One region of the Niveispirillum sp. CC-CTL257 genome, then DNA from elsewhere that is predicted to be linked to it. Evidence: riboswitches for the same ligand, from Rfam matches in the RefSeq annotation. Region 1 holds a riboswitch; the other holds the start of a gene.

What was found. A riboswitch is a leader RNA that binds a small molecule or an ion and turns the genes downstream of it on or off. The one in region 1 is predicted to bind glycine.
Region 2: linked by a shared signal. The riboswitch ahead of ABC729_RS08575 (phytanoyl-CoA dioxygenase family protein) and the one ahead of gcvT (glycine cleavage system aminomethyltransferase GcvT) in region 1 are both predicted to bind glycine.

Annotation. Positions count from the first base shown of each region.
Region 1 is NZ_JCAJXE010000001.1:2,465,732-2,470,858, forward strand. It holds gene ABC729_RS11495 (methyltransferase domain-containing protein) at 1-355, shown strand, start outside; gene ispH (4-hydroxy-3-methylbut-2-enyl diphosphate reductase) at 363-1,334, opposite strand; gene ABC729_RS11505 (hypothetical protein) at 1,500-2,042, shown strand; glycine riboswitch at 2,123-2,221, shown strand; gene gcvT (glycine cleavage system aminomethyltransferase GcvT) at 2,394-3,512, shown strand; gene gcvH (glycine cleavage system protein GcvH) at 3,553-3,924, shown strand; gene gcvPA (aminomethyl-transferring glycine dehydrogenase subunit GcvPA) at 3,924-5,127, shown strand, end outside.
Region 2 is NZ_JCAJXE010000001.1:1,799,594-1,804,720, reverse strand. It holds gene pbpC (penicillin-binding protein 1C) at 1-2, shown strand, start outside; gene ABC729_RS08580 (L-serine ammonia-lyase) at 369-1,754, opposite strand; gene ABC729_RS08575 (phytanoyl-CoA dioxygenase family protein) at 1,842-2,912, opposite strand; glycine riboswitch at 3,026-3,113, opposite strand; gene ABC729_RS08570 (B12-binding domain-containing radical SAM protein) at 3,294-4,985, shown strand; gene ABC729_RS08565 (enoyl-CoA hydratase/isomerase family protein) at 5,005-5,127, shown strand, end outside.

The DNA of each region.
Region 1 (5,127 bases):
GCGCGGTATCTGGGCCCGGTCCGACAGCACGCCGTTTGGCCAGGGCAGCCCCTTCACGCCGGGACAGCTGCGCAGCACCCTGAAGGCCAATATGTTTGTGCCGGAGCGGGAAGATTGCGCCCTGTTCCTGCCGCCGTCCCGCCTGCGTTTCATGCTGGCCAGCGCGCCGGCAGTGGAGGAGGTGGGCCACCGCTGGTTCCGGGCCTTCGCCGGCGTGCATATGGTTGAGGCGTCCAAGCAGATCTATGCCAGCCCCGCCCGCGCCAAGGTGCGCGAGCGGCAGCGCGTCATGTCGCCACAGGCACAGCCCGTGTTCGGTCGGCTGGCTGCCGAACGCAAGCCGGCGGCGAAGTAGCTAGAGCCTATTCCGCCGCCAGGATGCGCGGCAGCTTGAAAATCACATTCTCCGTGGCGGTCACCACCTCTTCCACGGTCACGGTGAACCGGCTGCGCAACGCGGCCAGCACCTCATCCACCAGCACCTCCGGGGCGGAGGCACCGGCCGTGATGCCCAGGGTGCGGACCTTGGACAGGCGGTCCCAGTCGATCTGGGCCGCACGTTGCACCAGCATGGCACGGGTGCAGCCATGGGCGCGCGCCACCTCCACCAACCGGACGGAGTTCGACGAATTGGGCGCGCCTAGCACCAGCAGGGCATCGGCGCGCGGGGCGATGGCCTTCACCGCACCCTGTCGGTTGGTGGTGGCGTAGCAGATATCCTCCCGCTTCGGGCCGGAGATGGCAGGGAAGCGGTCGCGCAGCGCATCGACGATGGCACCCGTATCATCCACCGACAAGGTGGTTTGGGTGGCGAATGCCAGATTATCGGGATCATCAATGACCAGACCAGCCACATCCTCCACCGTTTCCACCAGCTTCACCGCCCCTTCGGGCAGCTGGCCGATGGTGCCCACCACCTCCGGATGGCCGGCATGGCCGATCAGCAGGACAGTGCGCCCGGCCTCGTGATGATGTTCGGCCTCCCGGTGCACCTTGGAGACGAGCGGGCAGGTGGCATCGACATAGATCATGTTGCGGCGCTGTGCCTCGGCCGGGATGGCCTTGGGCACGCCATGGGCGGAGAAGACGACGGGCCGGTCGTCCGGCACCTCGTCCAGTTCCTTGACGAAAATCGCCCCCTGCGCCTCCAGATTTTCCACCACGAAGCGGTTATGCACAATCTCATGCCGGACATAGACGGGGGCGCCGAATTTTTTCAGCGCGGTTTCCACGATCTGGATGGCCCGGTCCACCCCGGCACAGAAACCACGCGGGGCCGCCAGCAGCACATGCAGGGGCGGAAGCGCGGCGGGGGGGGTGATATTGTCGGCCATGGTGATGGGTGTGTCCCTGTCGATACGTGTCAGTGCCGGGTGCCACGCTTGCGCGGCTGGATGCCCACCTATATTGTCGCAACCCGGCGTGTGGGAAGGTGCCATTCTTATGACATGGTCGCCGCCCATTCATGTCCCGGTGATATGGAAGTGAACGGACGTTTGATGACCAGCCCCATGATGACCACCCGGCCCAACCATAGCCCGGTTCTGCATGCCAGGAAAGCAGCCCGCCGCATGACCCTGGCCGCCCTTGCCGGCATGGGTATGCTGGCGCTGGCCGGTTGTGCCGAGAATGACCATATGGTCGCCGGCTGCCCCAATGTCGGCGTGCTGCGCGATGCCGGCACCCTGCGCACCGATCAGGGTGTGGCTATCCTGTCTGGCATCCTGGCCAATTGCGGCTATGACGACACGTCCGTCACCATCGCCGCCAGCGTCATGATCACGGGCCGTGCCAATGAAGGTGTGGCGGGCGGTTCCATCCCCGTCACCTATTTCGTGGCCGTCACCGACCCGAACCGCAACATCCTGTCCAAGAAGACCTTCACCACCAGCGTCGCCCTGGGCACCGACACGCAGGAGACCCTGACCCAGGTGATCCCCGTGCCGAAGACCATGGATGCCCGCTGGTATGAAGTGCTGGTCGGGTTCCAACTGACGCCGGAGCAAGTGGCCGCCAACCGGAATTCCAACGAAGGCCGGTAAGCACATCGCGTGGGGTCACGCCTGCGCGACTTTGCATTGACAGCGGCGGCGCAAAGCGTAGTTTGTCGCCGATCAGCCGACGACCCCATGCGGGAGAGACTGGTTCCTGGTGACAGGAGCCAGCGCCGAAGGAGCAACCGCCCCCGGAAACTCTCAGGCAAAAGGACCGCGAAGGGTAGGCACATCTGGAAAGCAGGCGGGCTCGGGTTCACCGGGCCGACAGCCCACCGACGGAGTAAGTGGACGCCGAATGGCGACGCGAATCTCTCAGGGGCCAGGACAGAGGGGGGCAACCGCCGCGGGGACGATCCCCGTGACGGGTGAAACCTGTCCTGATGGGAGTGCCCCACCTTGGGTGACACCAGCCTGCTGCGCACGCCGCTTTATGACCTTCATGTGGAATTGGGCGCCAAGATGGTGCCGTTCGCCGGCTACGACATGCCGGTGCAGTATCCGCTGGGCGTGCTGAAGGAACATCTGCATACGCGCGCCCGCGCCGGCCTGTTCGATGTGTCCCATATGGGGCAGGTCCGTCTGCGGGGTGCCAGCATCGACGCCGTCATCCAGGCGCTGGAAGCGCTGGTGCCGGGCGATATCGCCGCCCTGGCGCCGGGCCGCATCCGCTACACCATGTTCACCAATGATGAAGCCGGCATCCTGGATGACCTGATGGTCACCCGGTTCGAGGATCACCTGTATGTGGTGATCAATGCCGGCTGCAAAGCGGACGACTTGGCGCATCTGAAGACCAAGCTGTCGACCGATATCAGCCTGGAATATCTGGGCGATGATGCCGGCCTTCTGGCGCTGCAAGGCCCGGAGGCCGCATCCGTCATGGCCCGCCTGCTGCCGGAAGCGGCCAGCATGAGTTTTATGAGTGCGCGCACTGCCGTGATCGACGACATCGCCGTGCAGATCAGCCGGTCGGGTTACACCGGCGAGGACGGGTACGAAATCAGCGTGGGTGCCACCGATGCTGAAAGGCTGGCCCGCCTGATCCTGGCCCAAGAGGGCGTCGAGGCCATCGGTCTGGGGGCGCGCGATTCGCTGCGTCTGGAGGCTGGCCTCTGCCTTTACGGCCATGACATTGACACGACCACCAGCCCGATTGAAGCCGCCCTGAACTGGACCATTTCCAAGCGCCGCCGCACGGAAGGCGGCTTCCCCGGTGCTGCCGTGGTGCAGGCGCAACTGGCCAGCGGCCCTTCCCGCCGCCGAGTGGGCATCCTGCCGGAAGGCAAGGCCCCCGCCCGCGAACATACCGAAATCCAGGACCTGTCCGGCAACCGCATCGGGGAAATCACCAGCGGCGGCTTCGGCCCCACCGTCGGCGGCCCGGTCGCCATGGGCTATGTCGATGCCGGTTCCGCCGCCGTCGGGACCCCGGTCCAGTTGATCGTGCGCGGCAAGGCGCTGCCGGCCAAGGTGGCCGCACTGCCCTTTGCGCCGCACCGTTATTTCAAGGGCTGAGCCCTCTCCCTCACGTTACCTCCAATCGAAAGACCGACCCATGACCATCCGTTTCACCAAGGACCATGAGTGGATCAAGCTGGACGGCGGCATCGCCACCGTCGGCATCACCGACTATGCCCAGAATGCGCTGGGCGATGTGGTGTTCGTCGAGGTGCCGGATGCCGGCAAGGTGCTGGAGCAGGGCAAGGACGCCGCCGTGGTCGAATCGGTGAAGGCCGCTTCGGAAATCTATGCCCCCGTCGATGGTACGGTTCTGGAGGGCAATGGGGCCCTGGGTGACGATCCCTCGCTGGTCAACACCGCACCGGAGACCGATGGCTGGTTCTTCAAGATGTCCATCAAGGACATGGCGCAGTTCGAGGCGCTGATGGACGAGGCCGCCTACAAGTCCTTCACCGAGGGGCTGTGATGCGTTACCTGCCGCTGACCAATGCCGACCGTTCATCCATGCTGGCCACCATCGGGGTGGACAGTGTGGATGCCCTGTTCCGTGACGTTCCCGACCATGCCAAGCTGCCGGGAAAGATCGCGGGCCTGCCCGACCATATGGGTGAGCTGGCGGTGGAACGCCACCTATCGCGCCTGGCCGCCAAGAATGTCACGGCGTCGTCCGTGCCGTTCTTTGTCGGGGCCGGTGCCTACAAGCACCATGTCCCCGCCTCGGTCGATCAGATGCTGCTGCGCGGTGAGTTCCTGACCAGCTATACGCCGTATCAGCCGGAAGTGACCCAGGGCACTTTGCAGTACCTGTTTGAATTCCAGACGCAGGTGGCGCTGCTGACCGGCATGGATGTGGCCAACGCCTCCATGTATGACGGGGCGACGGGTACGGCCGAAGCCGTCCTGATGGCAGCCCGCGTGAACAAGCGCAACAAGGTCATCCTGTCCGGCGGCCTGCACCCGCATTACCGCGAGGTGGTGGAAACCACCTGTGGCGTCATGGGCATGGATATCCGCGCCCAGGCCCCGGATTGGAAGAATGCTGAGGATCTGGCCGCATTGCTGGACACAGAGACCTCCTGCGTCGTGGTTCAGACCCCGTCGCTGTTCGGCCATCTGCGCGACTTCACCGCGCTCTGCGATGCCGCCCACGCCAAGGGCGTGATGGTCATCGTGGTAGTGACGGAGGTTGTGTCGCTGGGCCTGCTGCCCTCCCCCGGTTCCATGGGGGCCGACATCGTGGTCTGCGAAGGCCAGTCGATCGGCAATGGCCTGAATTTCGGCGGGCCTTATGTGGGCCTGTTCGCCACACGCGACAAGTATGTGCGCCAGATGCCGGGCCGCCTGTGCGGTCAGACGGTGGATGCTGATGGCAAGCGCGGTTTCGTGCTGACCCTGTCGACGCGTGAGCAGCATATCCGCCGCGAAAAGGCGACGTCGAACATCTGCACCAACTCCGGCCTCTGCGCGCTGGCCTTCACCATCCACCTGTCGCTGTTGGGCGAACAGGGGCTGGTGCAGTTGGCCCGCATCAACCACGCCAATGCCGTGACGCTGGCTGACAAGCTGTCCGCCGTGAAGGGCGTCAGCGTCGTCAATGACGGGTTCTTCAACGAGTTCACGGTGAAGCTGCCCAAGAAAGCGGCCAAGGTCGTGTCCAAGCTGGCGGCGA
Region 2 (5,127 bases), 670 kb from region 1:
AACCCTGTGCAACATTGTGGAACATGAAATCGATGAGTGTTTCAGAGCGCGGCGTTCCCGTTGCGAATGCCGTAAGCTGTGAATTCCTGCGATTGTCTGTCAGGTCGAGGCGTGAGCCTCGCCCTGACAGACAAGGATTGAAAGCCTTTCCTGTCAGGGCTCGCCTTGCGGCTCGACCTGACCTACGGGTGCTGAATCAGTTCAGGGCAGACATGGTTTGATCCGCGCTACGCAACCAAGTGAAACACAAAATCGATGGGTGTTTCAGAGGCGCATGGCACTCCAACTCCGAAAGCCATGCGTTCCGAATTCGTGCAGGTACAGTTTTAGCGTTGAGGCGAACAGCATAACAGGAACCACGCGGAAAGTCAGCATTCCGGGACGTTTACGGCAAGGCCGCCCAGCGAGGTTTCCTTGTAATGCTCGCTCATATCCGCCCCGGTACGGCGCATGGTTTCGATGACGCGGTCCAGTGAGACATGGTGGGAACCATCGCCCATCATGGCCAGACGGGCGGCGTCCACGGCCTTGATGGCACCCATGGCGTTGCGTTCGATGCAGGGGATCTGCACCAGACCGCCGATGGGGTCACAGGTCAGGCCCAGATTGTGCTCCATCCCGATCTCGGCGGCGTTTTCGATCTGCGCCGCCGTGCCGCCCAGGGCGGCGACCAGGGCGCCGGCGGCCATGGAACAGGCGACACCCACTTCGCCCTGGCATCCGACCTCGGCCGCCGAGATGCTGGCATTGCGTTTGTAGAGGCCACCGATGGCGGCAGCGGTCAGCAGGAAGCGGTGGCGGCCCTCCCGGCTGCCATTACAGAACCGGTCATAATAGCGCAGGACCGCGGGCACCACGCCCGCCGCACCGTTGGTGGGGGCCGTCACCACCTTGCCGCCGGCGGCATTTTCCTCATTCACGGCCAAGGCCCAGAGGTTGATCCAGTCCAGCACGGACAAAGGATCGGTCAGCATGCGTTCCTGACGGGCCACCAGATCGCGGTGCAGGCGCCCGGCCCGGCGTTTCACCTTCAACCCACCGGGCAGAAGGCCGTCCTGGCGCATGCCACGGTCGGTGCAGGCCTCCATCGCGGACCAGATGGCGTCCAGGCCGGCGCGTACTTCTGCTTCCGGCTTCGTCGCGCACTCGTTCGCCAAGATGATGTCGGGGATCGACAGCCCCGTCTCCGCCGCGATGGACAGCAGGCCATCGGCGGTTTCGTAATAATGCGGGGGCGGGGTGGGGCCGTCGCTGCCGCCATCGCCCTGGTTCTGCCGCGCCTCATCCTCGTCCAGGACGAAGCCGCCGCCGATGGAATAATAGGTGCGGGCGGCGACCAGGGTGCCGTCGGCATCAAAGGCACGCAGCAGCATGCCATTGGGGTGAAAGGGTAGGCGTTCTGACCCGCGCCATTCAATGTCGCGTTCAGGGTCGAACGCAATCTCCCGTGTCCCACCCAGTGGCAGGCGGTGGTTGTCCGTGACCGACCGGACCAGCGCCTCTGCCGCGTCGGGATCGACCGTGGCCGGCTGAAATCCTGCCAGACCGGTGATGGCAGCACTGTCGGTGGCATGGCCACGCCCCGTCAGTGCCAGCGAGGCATAGAGCGTGACGGTGACACGGTCGGTATGGGCCAGCCACCCCGTTTCCGCCAGCCGGGCGGTGAAGCGGAAGGCCGCCGTCATGGGGCCCATCGTGTGCGAGCTGCTGGGCCCAACGCCGATCTTGAACAGGTCGAAGACGCTGATGGTCATGATGGATCATTCCGGGAGAAGGGCGCAGGTATCCGCCCGGCCCGGCAAATGCCGGCCGGCGCGGGCGTACCCGAGCGCGAGATTGGATCAGGACTGTATGTTCAACCTTTCCATCGCCAGAGCCTGTAGCTCCGCCGACAGAGGGTACATATGCTTGTATTGCAGAATCTGCTTACATATCAGTGAGATACGGCGTTCCATCCCGGGGACGGTCATGGGCGGCAGCAGGGGGCGGTTGAAGGGGTCCACCTTCGTCAACTGAAACTCAAAGGCGATGCTGACCCGAGGCTCTGTCGCGCGCGGCGAACTGCGCGCACCCCAATGCAGTACGGCTTGATTCCAGCAGAAAATATCACCGGCCGTAGCAGGCAGCGCCCGAATATCCGGCAGGTTCGGAGCCCACTGCCGCTCATTTTCCGTGTTGTAGGTCTTATCCCGATCCGCAGGCAGCATATACATGCAGCCGTTGAGCGGATTGGCATTCGACAATGGCAGCCAGATTGTCAGGCTCTTGGGTGTGCCATCCGGAAACAGCGACTGGCGGCCCTTATCCCGGTGTGGCGACCATCCAGCCTCGCCCGCGCGCGGGTCCACATGCCAAGCCCAGAAATCCGGCAACATCATGTAATCATCGCCCAGGATCGCCTGAATGAGGTTATGCAGTCTGGCGAAAATGACCCAGAATTCGTCATAGGCATAGGCGAAGACCGGCGACAGCCCGGCACCTTTCAGGTTACCGACCGCATCGCGCATCGCGTCGAGGGGCAGCCCCCAGGGAATGGGTCCCGGAAGATGGATGTACCCCTCACGCAAAACCAGTTCGCGTGCCCGCTTCGCCAGATCAGCATCGATGTTGAACGGCGTGAACGTGCTCAGGAACTGACCATCCGCCACGTGCAGGCGTGGATTCATCCCGAGCCAGAAATCCGGAGTCACGAGACTCTTTGCGGTCAAGGGGCTGTCCAACACGGCAACGCTCATCGTGTCAATCTTTCCTGATGGGGCCAGATCATATCCGGCACGGCGCCGGCGCGCCGAGAGCATAGTGCGGCACCCCTGCGTTTGGAAAGTGGTCGGTAAAGCCCACGCATGGGTTGTCGCGTTTGGCAGGTGGCAGGCATGGCTTTCCTTTCCCACCGCATGGGTGGTTGGTTGCATGCCCCATCCGTATCTGGGCCTGAGAGTTTCGCCATCGGTGCGGCATGCACCGGCGGCTTTCTCCTTCGGCGGGGCGGGCGGCGGTGCCATCCCGTCCACTCTTCGGATGTCATCGGCCCCATGCGGTTCGGGTGCCTGAGAGATTCCGGGGCGGTTGCTCCTTCGGCGGCGGCTTTATCCGCGCTCTCCCGCATGGGTGTGGGGATGATCTGGCCTGACTGGCCCGTCCGGGTCAAGTGCTTCCGGCGGGGCATGGTTTGCTGACCCGATGCCCCTTTCCGCATGTCGGGAGAAGGGCATATGACCAAGGTGGCTTGACGAAGCGACCGGTCACGGTTGTACTGGCTTCCACAATGGAAAACAGGGTTAACGGGGGCATTCATGGAAGGGATCAGCAAACTGGCTGCTGAGGAACGGGCCGCTGCCTTCTGGGGGCCTGATCCGATGCCGCCGGTCAGCCCGAAAACGCTGGATATCCTGTTCCTGCATCCCAAGACCCTGATCGACAGCTGGCCCATTCCCGTCGATACGTTGGGCGAGATGGTGAAGATGCCCAGTGCGGTCTATCCCATCCTGGTTTCCTCCATCGCGGACCTGTCCATCGATTATGAGATTTTCGATGGCTATGTGGCGCGTGAGACCTTTGCCGCCTATAAGCACCGGCTGGCAAAACCTGACATCATCTGCATCAGCGTAATGACATCCCTGAAGGCCATGGACACGGAAATGACCATCCGTCTGGCCCGCGAACTGAACCCCAAGGTCAAGATCATCCTGGGTGGCAACCATGCCAGCGCCTGGCCCGAACGCTGGCTGGCGCTGGGTGCCGATTATATTGTGGTGAAGGAGGGGGAGATCCCCTTCCGCCGCCTGATCCAGCATCTGACGGGCTGGCAGGTGGATCTGTCCGACGTGCCGAACCTGTGGTGGAAGGGTGCCGATGGCGCGGCGCAGAAATCCAATGCGCAGCTCCCCCTGATCGACATTAACAAGGCGCCGGTCCCGGACTGGAGCCGGTTTGACTTCGCCCCCTATGGCATGGGCATGAGTCAGGGCTTTGCGGCTGCGGTCGAAATCTCCCGCGGCTGTCCGCAGCGCTGCGACTTCTGCAATATCAACAAGTTCTGGGACTACAAGCAGCGCTACAAATCGGTGGAGCGGGTGCTGGAGGAACTGACGGCCTTGCATGCCAAGGGGGTGCGGGAATTCATCTTCACTGATGATAATTTCGGCGGCGACCACCGGCATACGATCAAGCTGCTGGAAGGTATGGTGGAGCGGGGGCTGGACATGCGCTGGGGCAGCTTCCTGCGCGGCGATACGGTTACCAAGACGCCGGGGTTCGAGGTGCTGGCCGCCAAGGCGGGCCTGCGCTTCTGCATGATGGGCATCGAAAGCCTGGACCCGGCCTGGCTGAAATCCCACCGCAAGGGGGTGCGGGCGTCCGACGTGGTGGGCATGTATTCGGATGTCTATAAGCGGCTGAACAGCCAGGGTATCTATGTCGTCGGCCTGTTCATCTCTCCGCCGCAGGGGGAGCGGAGTGACTTCTCCGGCACCGGTGCTTGCGGTGTCGTCTGCGATTACCATTACTCGGCCAACCTGATCGCGCAGAAGGGCAGCCTGCTTTATGACGAGTATCTGGCGCGCAACGCCGTGGGCAAGGACATGTTCTATCACGACTGGAACCTGTCCAGCATCGTGCTGAATGACGGTCGGGTGCAGAAGAACCAGAAATCGCTGTGGGATGAGGTGAAGGAGGCCTTCACCGGCTATGGCATGCGCTCCGCCCTGTTCGGGTCGCGCTTTGCCCGGCGGTTCCGCTGGCGTCCCATTTTCGTGGTGGGCGAGCGCATGCTGTGTACGACGCCGGGCGACCTGAAACGCTGGCGCCTGGCGCGGGATAAGAGCCTGGGCCTGCAGGAGCGCCAGGATCGGATTCTGGAGACGGCGTTGGGGGATGAGAAAATCAGGCGGCTGGCCAAGCGGCGCTTCTGGATCAGCCCGCTGTCCCTGCGTACCGGCCTGTGGCGGGGCAAAGCAAAGCGGGCTACGCTGACGCCGTCCATCTGACCGACGGGAGACAGCCCCCATGACCTTCGAAAAGCTGCGGTTTGAGCGTGAGGGGCGGGTGGCGCTGGTTACACTGAACCGGCCGGAGGCGCAGAACGCCATCGACCGGGCGCTGAATGCCGAACTGCATGCGGTGTGGGAG